One region of the Serratia sp. NPDC087055 genome, then DNA from elsewhere that is predicted to be linked to it. Evidence: predicted binding sites of a transcription regulator. Region 1 holds the regulator's gene; the other holds the start of a gene.
What was found. The regulator Fur, encoded in region 1, represses iron uptake genes when iron is present. The targets are predictions, from matches to a motif close to ATAATAATGAGAACNACTATCAA.
Positions count from the first base shown of each region.

Region 2: a site for Fur is predicted at 4,192-4,214, ahead of sufA (Fe-S cluster assembly scaffold SufA). Genes of this name have one in related genera too.

Region 1 is NZ_JBJDOG010000001.1:2,504,173-2,511,633, forward strand. Features, by position in the region: gene ACI2J2_RS11900 (PadR family transcriptional regulator) at 1-328, opposite strand, end outside; gene pgm (phosphoglucomutase (alpha-D-glucose-1,6-bisphosphate-dependent)) at 513-2,156, opposite strand; gene seqA (replication initiation negative regulator SeqA) at 2,234-2,773, opposite strand; gene ybfF (esterase) at 3,055-3,828, shown strand; gene ybfE (LexA regulated protein) at 4,120-4,407, shown strand; gene fldA (flavodoxin FldA) at 4,636-5,175, shown strand; gene fur (ferric iron uptake transcriptional regulator) at 5,496-5,942, shown strand; gene ACI2J2_RS11935 (glycosyltransferase) at 6,149-7,461, opposite strand, start outside.
Region 2 is NZ_JBJDOG010000001.1:1,435,232-1,442,692, forward strand. Features, by position in the region: gene sufS (cysteine desulfurase SufS) at 1-212, opposite strand, end outside; gene sufD (Fe-S cluster assembly protein SufD) at 209-1,495, opposite strand; gene sufC (Fe-S cluster assembly ATPase SufC) at 1,470-2,216, opposite strand; gene sufB (Fe-S cluster assembly protein SufB) at 2,259-3,755, opposite strand; gene sufA (Fe-S cluster assembly scaffold SufA) at 3,770-4,141, opposite strand; gene ACI2J2_RS06770 (hypothetical protein) at 4,697-5,101, shown strand; gene menI (1,4-dihydroxy-2-naphthoyl-CoA hydrolase) at 5,153-5,569, opposite strand; gene ACI2J2_RS06780 (FAD-binding and (Fe-S)-binding domain-containing protein) at 5,566-7,461, opposite strand, start outside.

The sequences.
Region 1 (7,461 bases):
AATCTTGCTCTTCCAGCAGTGTCAGCGTGGGGTAAATCACACCTGGGCTTGGCACATACAGGCCGGAGGACGCCTCATCAATCGCCTTGATGAGTTCGTAACCATGGCTTGGCTTACGCGCCACCAGCGCCAACAGCACCAATCGTAGATCGCCATGTTCAAACATGCGGTGACGCCCGCCACGTCCACCTCGCCCACCACGGCCAAGTTCTTCGCCGTGATCGCCACCAAAGTGATGACGTCCGCCGCGACGGCGATGATGGTCGTGCCCTTCTTCGCTGTCATGGTGACAACCATGACGACGGTGTAAATCTAAACGGTGAAACATAGGTATACCTCTCAATGAATAGTACGTTGACGAGGTTATTTAGATATATCTAAATAACTTCGATATATCTAATCTAGATCGATATATCGAAATGCGCAAGCGGTGTTCATGAAAAAGATATATCTAAACTCCGGGCATAAAAAAAGCGCTGTAAAAACAGCGCTTTTTATCAGACGAAGAAAGATTACTTGGCGGACGCCAGTACCGCACTCACGATATCGACGGCTTCATGCTCGATCTTTTCGCGGTGTTCGGCACCCAGGAAGCTCTCACAGTAAATCTTGTAGGCATCTTCAGTACCAGAAGGACGTGCTGCGAACCAGCCGTTGTCTGTCATCACTTTCAAACCACCAATCGGTGCACCATTACCCGGCGCTGCCGTCAGGCGTGCAGTGATAGGGTCACCCGCCAGAGTATCGGCCTTGACCATGTCTGGCGACAGCTTGGACAACGCGGTTTTTTGCGCTGAGGTTGCCGGTGCCTGGATGCGGTTGTAGCTCGGTGCACCAAAGCGCTTGGCCAAATCATCGTAATGATGCTGAGGGTTTTCGCCAGTCACCGCAGTGATTTCGGCGGCCAACAGGCACATGATGATGCCGTCTTTGTCGGTCGACCAAGGTGTGCCGTTGAAACGCAGGAACGATGCCCCTGCGCTCTCTTCACCACCAAAGCCCAGGCTACCGTCGAAAAGACCGTCGACAAACCATTTGAAGCCCACCGGCACTTCGACCAATTTACGGCCCAAATCTGCCACTACGCGGTCAATCATCGCGCTGGAAACCAGCGTCTTACCCACTGCCACATCAGCGCCCCACTGTGGACGATGCTGGAACAGATAGTTGATAGCCACCGCCAGATAATGGTTCGGGTTCATCAGGCCCGCCGGTGTAACAATGCCGTGGCGGTCATAGTCCGGGTCATTGGCAAACGCCAGATCGAACTTGTCACGCAGCGCCAGCAGGCCCCCCATCGCCGGAACCGACGAACAGTCCATGCGGATCACGCCGTCGTGATCCAAGTGCATAAAGCGGAAGGTCTGATCGATAGAATCATTCACCAGCGTCAGATCCAGCTTGTAGTGCTCTGCAATGCGCTGCCAGTAGGCAATGCCAGAACCCCCGAGCGGATCAACACCCAGCTTCAGACCGGCACGCTGAATGGCGGGCATATCGACCACGTCCACCAAACCTTCAACATAGGGCTGCACCAGATCCTGAGCCTGTACATGACCGCTGTTCCAGGCTTTATCCAGCGACTGACGCTGTACGCCTTTCAACTGCACAGACAGCAGTTCATTGGCACGTTTTTCAATCACAGAAGTCAGGTTGGTATCGGCCGGGCCACCGTTGGTCGGGTTATACTTGATGCCGCCGTCTTCAGGTGGATTATGGGATGGGGTAATCACAATACCGTCAGCCAATGCTCCGCCGTTGCGGTTGTGGCATAAGATGGCGTGAGATACCGCAGGCGTCGGTGTGAAACCGTTATGTTCCTGCACGATCACATCCACGCCGTTGGCTGTCAGCACTTCCAACACAGAAATGAAGGCTGGCTCTGACAATGCATGGGTGTCTTTGCCCACGTAGCATGGGCCGGTGACCCCTTGCTGGTGGCGTACTTCGGCAATCGCCTGCGCGATAGCGAGAATATGGGCTTCATTGAAGCTGTGGCGCTGAGCGCTGCCACGATGGCCTGAGGTTCCGAACTTCACCGCATGTGCGGCGTTGCCCGCTTCCGGTTGCAGTACATAGTACTGCGACGTCAGCTGGGCTACGTTGATCAAATCGCTTTGCTGAGCCGGCTGCCCGGCACGTGGGTTATTCGCCATCGACATATCTCCCTAATCCCTGTCCAGCGGCCTGGCAATATGTCGCTCACGGCCACCATGACGGGCTGTTCGCTAAATTAGATAGTGCCGCAAACTTTATCTGTCAGTTCCGCTGGGAACTGCATAGCCTGCATGATGTGCTCCACCATGCTGCGTTTGCGACCGGTATTGGTATTGGTGATCACCCAATAAGGCGTGCCCGGAACGTGCTTCGGCTTGGTGTGCGTTCCATTCGCCAACAGGGTTTGCTGATCGCCTGCAAAATAGGTGCGGGTACGGCCGTGCAACGCTTCAGTTGCGGTGGCAAAACCGGCCGCATCGAGGGTATACAGGGTGGATAGTACCAGCATAAAACGATTCACCGCTTTGCTCTGCTCGGCATACTCATCCGACAACAGCAGTTCGCGCACGGCACGCACGCGATCGCGCGGTCGCGGAGCAGCAACAATTTTGTCCTGCTCGGCGCTCTGTGCGCTGGCAACTGGCGCAGCGCGCAAGGGCTGACCGGCGGTAAATTTCAACATACGGCGCAAAATATCGGACGCGCTCTCACCAATATGTTGCGTGTGGCTGGCAATATAACGGTAAAGCTCTTCGTCGACTTCAATAGTTTTCATCTTTATCCAGTACTGTTTTTTTCTACTTAGAACCTGAAGCCAGATCCTGCATTCAAGCCATGGGATTATAAGGTTAAAAGCGCGGGAGCGAACATAACAATGTGTCCCGACAGGGCAAAAGCAGACTATTACCTAGAGTCCGCCCAGCATCCACGTTGCCAAACCCGCACCTTACCATGAAAAATCCGCGTTATACCCCATGGATTTCAAGCGGCAGCACGGCAACGGGTATGTTCATCCGGTGTTTTAATCATGATAACCTAATCTGAATCTCTCTCAGTATGAACTTCACCATGAAATTACATTATCAATTGCTGGCAACCGAGTCCGCAGCGTTGCCGGTCATGCTGATCCACGGGCTATTCGGCAATCTGGACAATCTGGGCGTCCTGGCGCGCGACCTGAACCAACAGCACAGCGTGATTAAAGTCGATTTGCGTAACCACGGCCTGTCGCCACGCTCAGCGGTAATGACCTACCCGGAAATGGCCCAGGATCTGCTGGCGTTGCTGGATGATTTGCATCTGGAGAAGGTCATTGTTATCGGCCATTCAATGGGCGGTAAAGCGGCGATGGCACTGACGGCCATCGCGCCAGAGCGAGTGGAGAAACTGATCATTATTGACGTTGCACCGGTGGACTATCACGTTCGCCGCCACGACGAAATTTTTGCCGCGTTACAAGCCGTCAGCGCAGCCGGCATCACGCAGCGCCAACAGGCTGCGGAGTTGATGCGCAGCTATCTGGATGAAGAAGGTGTGATCCAGTTCTTGTTGAAGTCATTCCATCAGGGCCAATGGCGTTTCAACCTGCCGGCGCTGATCGATCAATATGAAAATATCACCGGCTGGCAGGAAGTCCCCGCCTGGCCGCACCCGACGCTGTTCATTCGTGGTGGGCTGTCGCCCTATGTACAAGATAGCTACCGCGCCGATATCGCCCGTCAATTCCCACAGGCGCGTGCACACGTGGTTGCAGGCACTGGGCACTGGGTTCATGCAGAAAAACCAGAAGCCGTGTTACGTGCCATTCATCGTTTTCTCGGCGAAGCCTGAGCCAATTGCCCCCTTGTCAGAGAAGGAATCCTCCCTAAAACGGCCATCTGGTGAAAAAACGCGCTAAAGATAACGGCTTAGCGCGTTTTCGGCTCAGTTAAACATTGTCGTCGCTCCATCTGCTGGGGTAATATGGCGCGCTATAATTTTGCCGCCGTGCTAAGCGTGTTCAATAGCGCCGGGCTGGGGGTGAATTTGGGTTAGGGTTTATTGGCCCGAAGTGTGTTAACCGAACCATCCAGAAGCGTTTACGCGCTTTTTGATGCAAACTCCCTTGCAGTACCGCTACCTATGGCAAAAGAACAAACGGATCGCACGACGCTGGATCTGTTCGCAGATGAACGCCGTCCGGGGCGCCCGAAAACCAACCCGCTATCCAGAGATGAACAGCTTAGAATCAATAAGCGTAATCAGCTTCGACGCGATAAAGTCCGTGGCTTACGGCGTGTGGAACTGAAGATCAACGCGGATGCGGTGGACGCCCTGAACAAATTGGCGGAACAGCGTAATATCAGTCGCAGCGAGCTTATTGAGCAAATGCTGTTGGCGCAACTGGCAGACGACCAGCCAGAACATTGATCATTGCAGCCGCACGTGCGGCGCGGCGTTAAGGATGACGCCCGATCAACATCGTTTTATTCCACCCGGTATCGCATAAACGTGATAAAACCCCGGGGTAAATTTCTGGCATGATACGCAATTACCGGTAAGGGTTTCCCTTGCTATGGCATCATTTTAATCGGTGTTATCGTGGTCAGCGCTAACATCGTGTAATGCAATTTATTGAATTTAAAGGTTATACGCGATATGGCTAATGTAGGCATTTTCTTTGGCAGCGACACTGGCAATACCGAAAACATTGCCAAGATGATCCAGAAAATTCTTAAGCAACAGTTTGGCGACGATGTTTGCGAAATTCACGACATCGCCAAAAGCAGTAAAGAAGACCTGGAAGGTTTCGATATTCTGTTGCTCGGTATCCCGACATGGTACTACGGCGAAGCCCAGTGTGACTGGGATGACTTCTTCCCAACGCTGGAAGAGATCGACTTCAACGGCAAACTGGTTGCGCTGTTTGGCTGTGGCGACCAAGAAGACTATGCAGAATATTTCTGTGATGCGATGGGGACTATCCGCGACATCATTGAACCACGTGGCGCCGCCATTGTAGGCCACTGGCCAACCAAAGGTTACCACTTCGAAGCGTCGAAAGGCCTGGCAAGTGACAGCCACTTCATCGGTCTCGCCATTGACGAAGATCGCCAGCCAGAACTGACCAATGAACGTGTCGAAGGTTGGGTAAAACAAATCGTCGAAGAGTTGAGCCTGGCCGAGATCGTCGGGTAACGCCAAAGGTTGAACAAAAGCCCTGCAAAGTGCATAGTGTTGCCGGCAGGGCCGTCATCGGCAGTACGGATTACTGCAATAGAAGATACATATTTGTAACTTCTCACATCGTCAAGGTAGACTGAGATATCGGTTTATCCCATCCATCAAGACGTTGCGTGTGCAACATGCAATAGTGCAATTATATCTTTGTTAACAACCGGCGGTTTCTATTTAGGCCAACCGGTTCTATAATGAGACGCAATTAACACTTTGTGCCGACCGATGCCACAGGCGAGAACGCCTCAACTTGATTAGCATAGTAACAGGACTGAATCCGCATGACTGACAACAACACCGCATTGAAGAAGGCCGGCTTAAAAGTCACGCTTCCGCGACTCAAAATCCTGGAAGTACTGCAAAATCCGGAATGCCATCACGTCAGTGCGGAAGATCTGTACAAAAAACTGATAGATATGGGCGAAGAAATTGGCCTGGCTACGGTTTACCGCGTACTGAACCAATTTGATGATGCAGGCATTGTGACTCGTCACAACTTCGAAGGCGGCAAGTCCGTGTTCGAACTGACTCAGCAACATCATCACGACCACCTGATTTGCCTGGATTGTGGCAAAGTGATCGAATTCAGCGATGAATCTATCGAAGTGCGTCAGCGTGATATCGCCAAACAACACGGCATCAAGCTCACCAACCACAGCCTGTACCTGTACGGCCACTGTGAAACGGGTGACTGCCGCGAAGACGACACTCTGCACGACAAAAAATAATGCCCTTAACCGGCATTGAGAACCGCCTTAACGGCGGTTTTTTTATGCCTGAAGCAAATAGATAAAAAAATCCCCGGACAGGCCCGGGGAAAGATCATAGCTAAATGACAACAATTGCAGCGGCACTTCTCCACGGTACTTCTCACTTCCCACTTACACCCACTTCAACGTCAACTCCCCCGCCGACACGCGGATGAGTAAACTCGTTACAATGCATATTCAAGAAAGAGCAGCCGATCAAAAAACATTGCCTTGGCTTGGTCGAACACACCACGAATACGGAACCCCTTGTTCAAATACATTTTGCAGGCATCACTACTTTGCCAGACGCACAGCGCAATGTTTTTCGCCTGGCGTTGATCCGCCTGTAGCTGAATCAAGGCAAACATTTGGTTAAAATACCCCAGCCCCCGAAATTGGCTCTCAATCGCCAAGCTACAGACAAAATAATCGTCAGCGACACAGTGGCTTTGCACAAAGCTGTCGTAAGCCTCATCAAGAGGTTTCATTTCATCGCGATAAAGGTAGTCCGCGTCTATGGCATACAGTTCACTGACGGTCGCCGCATTGAAAAAACCGATAAACTCTCCGCGCCGATCGTAAGCCACGGTGATCAGATCCAGGTAAGGCTCGATATTTTGCGCCTGCTGCAAAGACACCAGATCCAGCCCAGCACGATTGCCAACAGAACAGTATTCCAGGTAGCTCGTGCTAAAAATCAGCTTTGCCATGCGGGTCTTATCCGCTTCACCCACCTGCCGTCCCGCCATGAAATGCAACGATCCCCGCGGTTCAGGCGGCACAGCCTCCCCCTCGCCCTGGGCAGAACGCCAGTAATTCCCTGCCGCTATCTGCCGCCGGTTGTCGGCAATCAGGTACTCCCCAAAAAGCTGGTTTACCCGATCAAGCCGCTGATCATGAGAAAGCACCGAATAGTAGTGGTAATGATCGATGTCGGACCGAATCTGCGCCGGATAGGCCATGCGAGGTACTTCATCAACGGTAAATATTTCCGCATAGCGTGCCAAATCCAGCGGCTGCTCAAGCTGCCAATCCAGATTTTCCAACCGGCTAACACATTGCCGGTAGCTCTGCTCTTCTTCTTGCGACAACGGTAGCCGCACATTGGTGATCACATCTTCCAGCAGCCGCATACCGCGAATACCGCAGGTTACCGCCTGTGGGGTTGCGTCATACAAAACACCATGCATCTGGCAAAAACGATCGTGGCTGAGGAAAGTACGTTCAATATGACGACTCCACAATTGGTAAAAAGGATCGAACAGCTTCCGTTCATAAATCGGATTTCTTTCCGGTACCTCACTGCTTTCCCCCGCATAAATTTGATCGAGCCCAGCTAACATCCTGCACAGCGCCATATCTCCCTTACGGCTGATGATCATTCCCGTTTCGTCGAGGAACAAATTCAACCAACTGACGTGGCTAACTTCACCTCCGGGCAGGAACTGAAGATAGTCCGGAACCTCAGGCTTGATCAGAAACAGTGTCGCCGCTCGGT
Region 2 (7,461 bases), 1.1 Mb from region 1:
GCTTCCATGTCCTGCGTCGCTTCAGCACTCAGGGTGTGGATGCCTCGGTGAACGGCCGCATAGCCATGACGATAAAAATCCAACTCGCGATCGATCACCGCCTGCGGCTTTTGCGCGCTGGCAGCGCTGTCGAGGTAAGCCAGCGACTGGCCATTGACGTCACGCGCCAACAGCGGGAATTCACTGCGTACCCGTTCAATCGGAAAACTCATGCGGCCTCCCCCGGCAGGCGCTGCGCAATGCGTGCCAGTACCGATTCTCGGATGAGATCGTTACCAATCCCCTCAGTCAGCTCAGCGGCAAAAGCAAAGATAATCATCTGCTGCGCCGCGTGCTTGTCAATGCCGCGCGATTGCAGATAAAACAGCTGCTCTTCATCGATACGACCAACGGTAGCGCCATGGCTGCACTTCACATCGTCGGCATAGATTTCCAATTGCGGTTTGGTATCCACTTCCGCCATCTTACCCAGCAACAGGTTATGGTTGGTCATCTGCCCATCGGTTTTAATCGCGTGTTTTGCCACTTTGATCATGCCGTTAAATACCGCTTTGGCGCGATCGCTGACCACCACTTTGTGCAATTGGCGGCTCTCGCAATAGCCTTTGTTATGCTCAAGGTAAGTACGGGTGTCACACACCTCTTTACCGACCGGCAATACCAGACTATTGATCACCAAATTAGAGCCTTCACCATTAAGCTGTGCGCTGGTGTTATGCCGTGTTAGCCCAGCCCCCAACAGGAAGCTGTCGCTCTTCACCCATGCATCGCGGCCAATCACCAGATCGTTATGGGCGAAGTGGTAACTCGGCTGGCTCTCAAATGCCAACTTGCAATGGTTCAATTGAGCATTATCACCGATGTTAGCGGTGAGGCGCGCGCCAGTGAAATGCGCAGCCTGGTTCAGGCTGACGTAATGCTCTATCACCTCGGCCTGCGCATTACGCGCAATATCAAGGTGATGCCGGTGATGCACGGTATTCACCTCACCTTCAGCCCCGCGTCCGCTGCTGATATGCAGCAGATACAGCGGTCGCGCCGCGATTTTACCGGCGGCCACGCGAACAATGCTGGTTTCCTGCGCCAGGCTTTCCGTCAGATGCAGAAAGATCTCGGGCTGGATCGGTTCGGGTAGCGCCTGTAACGTCCCGTAGGGTGCGATGTCGAACTGATAATCACCCAGGTCGCTGTCGCTCAACGCCGCACAAAAACGCCCGTCAACAAAGACCAGCCGATAAGCATCAATCGCCAGCGCCAACGCATCCAACTGCGCGGCAGTGACTGGCTCCACCGGTGGCTCAAGGAACTGCTGTTCAAGCAAACCTTCCAGCGGTGTGTATTTCCAGTTTTCATGCTTGCGCGTCGGCCACCCCAAGCGCAAAGCCTGTTGCCAGTGTGCCAATGCATGGGCAGAGTGCTCACCACCGCGTGCTTCAAACAGGCTATACAGTTGTTGCAGCGCGCGCGCGTTATTGTTCGTCGGTAAGCCAGCCATAGCCCTGCTCCTCCAACTGTTTCACCAGAGAGAAATCGCCGGACTTGACGATGCGCCCCTGAGAAAGAACATGGACGTAATCCGGCTTGATGTAGTCCAGGATACGTTGGTAGTGCGTAACGATAATGAACGAACGCTTACCATCACGCAGCGAGTTCACGCCGTTAGCGACAATCTTCAGCGCATCAATATCCAAACCGGAGTCGGTTTCGTCCAAAATACAGAGATCCGGCTCCAGCGCCGCCATCTGGAGGATGTCATTACGTTTTTTCTCACCGCCAGAGAAACCGACGTTGACCGAACGGGTCAGCAAGTCAGGTGGCATGTTCAACAATTCAATTTTTTCTTCAATAAAATCAGCGAAGTCGAAACGGTCGAGCGGTTCTTGCTGGCGGTATTTGCGTACGGCGTTAACCGAAGTTTGCAGGAAGAAATGGTTGCTGACGCCGGGGATCTCCACCGGATACTGGAAGGCCAGGAATACGCCTTCACCCGCACGATCTTCCGGGTCCAGCTCAAGCAAATCCTTACCTTTGAAGGTCACTTCACCTTCGGTGACTTCATATTCTTCGCGTCCCGCCAGCGTTGCCGAAAGCGTGCTCTTGCCTGAACCATTCGGCCCCATGATGGCATGCACTTCACCCGGTTTAATCTCCAGGTTCAATCCCTTAAGGATTTCGTTGCCTTCCGCGCTGACTTTTAAATTCTTGATACTTAACATGCAGTGTCCTTAGATCGCGCTGTCGCGCTGTAAATCCGGCGTTTAGCCCACGCTGTGTTCCAGGCTGATGGCCAATAACTTCTGCGCCTCGACGGCGAACTCCAGCGGTAGCTCAGAGAACACGTCCTTACAGAATCCGTTAACAATCATCGAAATGGCATTGTCTTCGCTAATGCCGCGCTGCAAACAATAGAACAGTTGGTCATCGCCAATTTTTGATGTCGTCGCTTCATGTTCCAACTGGGCACTGTTGTTACGTGCTTCAACGTACGGGAAGGTATGGGCACCGCTGTCCGGCCCAATCAACATCGAGTCGCATTGGGTAAAGTTACGCGCGTTTTCTGCCCCCGGCAGGATCTTCACCAGGCCACGGTAGGTATTCTCGCTGTGTCCGGCAGAGATACCTTTGGCGATGATGGTTGAACGGGTATTTTTGCCGATGTGGATCATCTTGGTGCCGGTGTCGGCCTGCTGATGGCCGCTGGTCAGGGCTACCGAGAAGAACTCACCGATAGAATTATCCCCCTGCAGGATCACGCTAGGGTATTTCCAGGTGATTGCCGAGCCGGTTTCCGACTGAGTCCATGACATTTTTGAACCTGCGCCTTCACACAATGCGCGCTTGGTCACAAAGTTCAGGATGCCTCCCTTGCTGTCACCGCCAGAGAACCAGTTCTGCACTGTCGAATATTTCACTTCGGCATCCTTGTGCAGGATCACTTCTACCACCGCGGCATGCAGTTGGTAACTGTCGCGTACCGGCGCCGAACAGCCTTCGATGTAGCTGACATAACTGCCCTCATCGGCGATCAGTATGGTGCGTTCGAACTGACCGGTTTTAGCGGCATTGATACGGAAATACGTCGACAGTTCCATTGGGCAACGTACGCCCTTCGGCACATAGACAAAGGTCCCGTCGGAAGCCACCGCTGCGTTCAGTGCGGCGAAGAAATTGTCGTTGGACGGTACGACGCGACCGAGGTATTTACGCACCAGATCCGGGTATTCGTGTATGGCCTCACCGAACGAGCAGAAAATGACCCCGCTTTCCGCCAACTTTTCGCGGTAGGTCGTCGAGACAGAGACAGAGTCAAAAATCGCATCGACCGCGACTTCACTGCCTTCGCGCACAGGGACGCCGAGTTGGTTAAACGCCAACTCAACCTCGTTGGTCAGGTAGTTGTTATCGGTCGGTGCGCCCGGTTGCTGTTCTGCGCCTGGCTGGGATCCACAGGCATCGTCACAACTGCCACAGGAGGGCGCGGAGTAATAGCTGTAGTCCTGGTAGTTCAGTCGATCGTAGTTCGCTTTCAGCCAGTGTGGCTCTTCCATTTGCAGCCAGGCACGGTAGGCTTCAAGGCGGAACTCCAGCATCCACTCAGGTTCATTACGCTTGGCAGAGATGGCGCGCACCACGTCTTCATTGATGCCCTTCGCTAACTCATCGGTGGCCAGTTGGGTAAAAAAACCTTCTTTGTAGCGACCTTCGCTGACCCAAGCCTGCACTTCATTAGGCATTTCTACATTGCTTCGTGTCATGTTGATTGCATCGCTCAAACGCCAAAACTCTCGCCGCACCCGCAGGCATGCTGAGCTTTAGGGTTATTAAATTTGAATATCTGATTCAGCCCTTCACGGACAAAATCTACCGTGGTGCCATCGATAAACGGCATGGCTTTCAACGGCACATACAGTTTGGCGCCATCGCGTTCAAACAGCAGGTCGTCGTCAGCAGGAGCACGGGTGAGATCCAGCACATAGGTAAACCCGGCGCAGCCTGACTGCTTGACCCCGAGTTGCAGCCCCTTCACCTGTGGATCCTGCTGCATTAGTTTCGTTATTTGTTGTACGGCGTTGTCACTGAGCAAAATGCCTTGCCAGACATTTTCGTCCAGAGAAAAAGTGCCGACATTTTCCGTTTGCATATGGCCTACCTCACACTCGTGTTTTACCACAGCCAATCTGGGTTGCTACTATGTTAGTGATAACGATTATCACTTCAACCGTTTGTTTTGCGGGGTTATCCGCCAAAAGCCCGGATTTTTGCTTTGGCGTGCGGCAACTGCGTGGGACAGTCAGCGCGTCTGGCGCTGCCGGTCGGAAATGGAATCATTTTATCCTTATGAATTTACTGTACATCCTGTCATACCATGCCCCTTACCCGCTGGCGCGAAGGCTTTACAGAGCCGGGCTTTTTATGTCGATTTAAACATTCATAGAAAATACCTATTTCTGAATTTTGTCTGTCTTAAAAATGCGTTTATCGACAATTAACGGCTTTTCCCCCTCTTTTGCCTTTCCGTCCGTCCCAACAAAAGCGGCAATCCCTGATTAAAGTTTAGTCGCTACTGACTATGTTGGGGTGCTGTCCCCCCAATGCATCCCCTGCTGGCGATAAAAATTTCAACAGAATGATTGATCACGAACGCACCAATAAATATGATAATGATTATCATTCAATTCTAATTGAGCACGGGCAAATGAATATCTCGATGAATGCGTGGCTGCTGGGCAAAATTGATGACTATAAATTCAGCGTGCGCGACGCTACGGTAGATTTCTACATGGCAGAGGCGTCGCTTAAACGGCCGGAGTGCAATACCAACCATCTGAAACGCTACAACAGTGTCAGCCTGAATATGGCCAATCTGTGTCTGGAAAACGGTGATGATGAAAGCTATCTGCACGCGTTGAGCAAACTGCATAACCGGCTGATCGTAGAGATCAACAACCCACAGCGTTGTCAGCTGTTCCGGGTTCAGAGCTATCATTTTGCCCGTCATACTCTGACCTTAATCTGTCAAAAATATGCAATGGAAGGCACTTGGGAGAAGGCCAATGCCTTCCAGAAAGACTTCGTTAAGCGGGTGCCCTTTCAGTTGTGAACTGACTGAATGGCAAAAATACCCGCAGGTAAGGCTACCTGCGGGGTAAACCTAGTCGATAACGGCCGTAGTCAGGCGTGAAGTGCAGCACAGGCGATCGCGTGAATCGAAGATTTCTATCTGCCACACCTGATGGCGACGCCCAACATGCAACGCCCGACACACGCCGCGCACCTGGCCTTCAAATACCGCGCGCAGATGGTTGGCGTTGATTTCCAACCCCACCACTTTCTGTTCCCCTTCGCTACACAGGTAACCGGCCATCGACCCCATCGATTCTGCCAGCACTACCGATGCACCACCGTGCAACAGGCCAAACGGCTGCCGGGTACGCTGATCAACCGGCATGGTCGCTTCGAGATAATCGTCCTCCAGTCGGGTAAATTGGATCCCCACATGACTGACCATACATCCGTCACCGGCCTGGTTTAGTTGCTCCAGCGTCGTCTCTCGTTTCCACAGTTTCACTCAATCATCTCCAGAAGTGCCTGTAATGGGTGTCGTACACCGTTACCCTCAATACGTTTGACCTGGCTGCGACAGGAATAGCCGGTCGCCAGACAACGTTGCCGCGGCAGACGTTGTAATGCCTGATGCCAGGATAGCTCATAAATCCCGAGCGAATTCTGCAGGTTCTTTACTTCATGCCCGTAAGTTCCCGCCATGCCGCAGCAACCGACGCTGACGTTTTCCAGCCTGGCCCCAAAGCGTGCAAAGATGGACGCCCAATGTTGGCCGCTGGCAGGCAAGGCCGTGGTTTCCGTACAGTGACCGAACAAATACCAGGCTTCGCCCGTCGCAGGCTGTTCTGCACGTTCAGCCAAGCGCTGCTGCAACCACTCGTGCACCAGTTGTACCTGGAAATCCCCGCGGGCCTCACCGAGGATCTCGTTATATTCGTCGCGATAGCACAACACCAACGCCGGATCGACACCCACCAGCGGCATGCCAAGCTTTGCCACTCGGTTAAGAAAATCAGCTGTCTTGCGCGCGGTGCGGGCAAATCGTGTCAGAAAACCTTTGATATGTTGGGCTTTCCCGTTCGGTGAGAACGGCAACAGCACAGGACGGTAACCGAGCTTTTCCACCAGCCGTACAAAATCCGCCACCACTTTGGCGTCGTAATAGCTGGTAAAGGGATCCTGAACGATCAGGACATACTGTTCGCGCTTTTCTACGCTCAGCGCTTCAAGCTGCTCCAGCGTCATGGTCATGGCACCATGACCTGAAAGTTGCTGGCGCAGCGTCGGGCTGGAAAGCATCGGCAAATCAACCATGCCAATCGTGTTACGGCTCAATTCACGAACCCAGGGCTGGCGGAAAAAGAAGTTGAACACTTTCGGCGCTTTCGCCATCAGCGGCGTGTAGCTCTCGACCCCTGCGACCATATAGTCGCGTGCCGGCCGCAAATAGCGCGTGTGGTATAGCTGCAGGAAACGCGAACGGAAGCCCGGCACGTCAATTTTGATCGGGCACTGCGTAGAACAGGCTTTGCAGGCCAGACAACCGGACATGGCCTCTTTCACTTCGTGGGAGAAATCATATTCGCCTTTGCCGGCGTACCAACTGTTGCGCGTTTTCTCTATCAGAGTCCGGAAACTGAGACGTTGTTGCGGCAGCTGTTTCTCCAGCACCAGCGGATCGACGCCCTGCTCTGAAAGCAGACGCAACCATTCACGTACCAACGCCGCCCGACCTTTGGGTGAATGAATACGGCTACCGGTGATCTTCATCGACGGGCACATTGGGCTGCGTACATCAAAATTGAAGCACAAACCATTGCCGTTACATTCCATCGCGCCACGGAACGAGGTGCGTACCTCTACCGGGATAAGGCGATCAAGCGTGCCACGCTTGGCGGCATCAACTTTCATCATCGGCGCATCGACACCTAATGGCGGGCATATTTTACCGGGGTTGAGACGGTTGTTCGGATCAAACGCGGCCTTGATACGCCGCAGTTCCAGGAACAGCTGATCACCGAAGAATTCAGGGCTGTATTCAGCGCGGAACCCTTTGCCATGTTCCCCCCACAGCAACCCACCATATTTGGCCGTCAGCGCCACCACCTGGTCAGAAAGCTGTTTCATCAACACTTCCTGCTGTGGGTCACACATATCGAGTGCAGGGCGTACATGTAATACGCCAGCATCCACATGGCCAAACATGCCATAGCTCAGGTTATGGCTGTCCAACAACTGGCGGAACTCGACGATGTAATCGGCCAGATGCTGCGGCGGCACACAGGTGTCTTCGGCAAACGGAATAGGTTTAGCGCGCCCTTTGGCGTTGCCTAATAGCCCGACAGCCTTTTTACGCATGTTATAAATTCGTTCAATGCCGGCCAGATCCCCACAGAT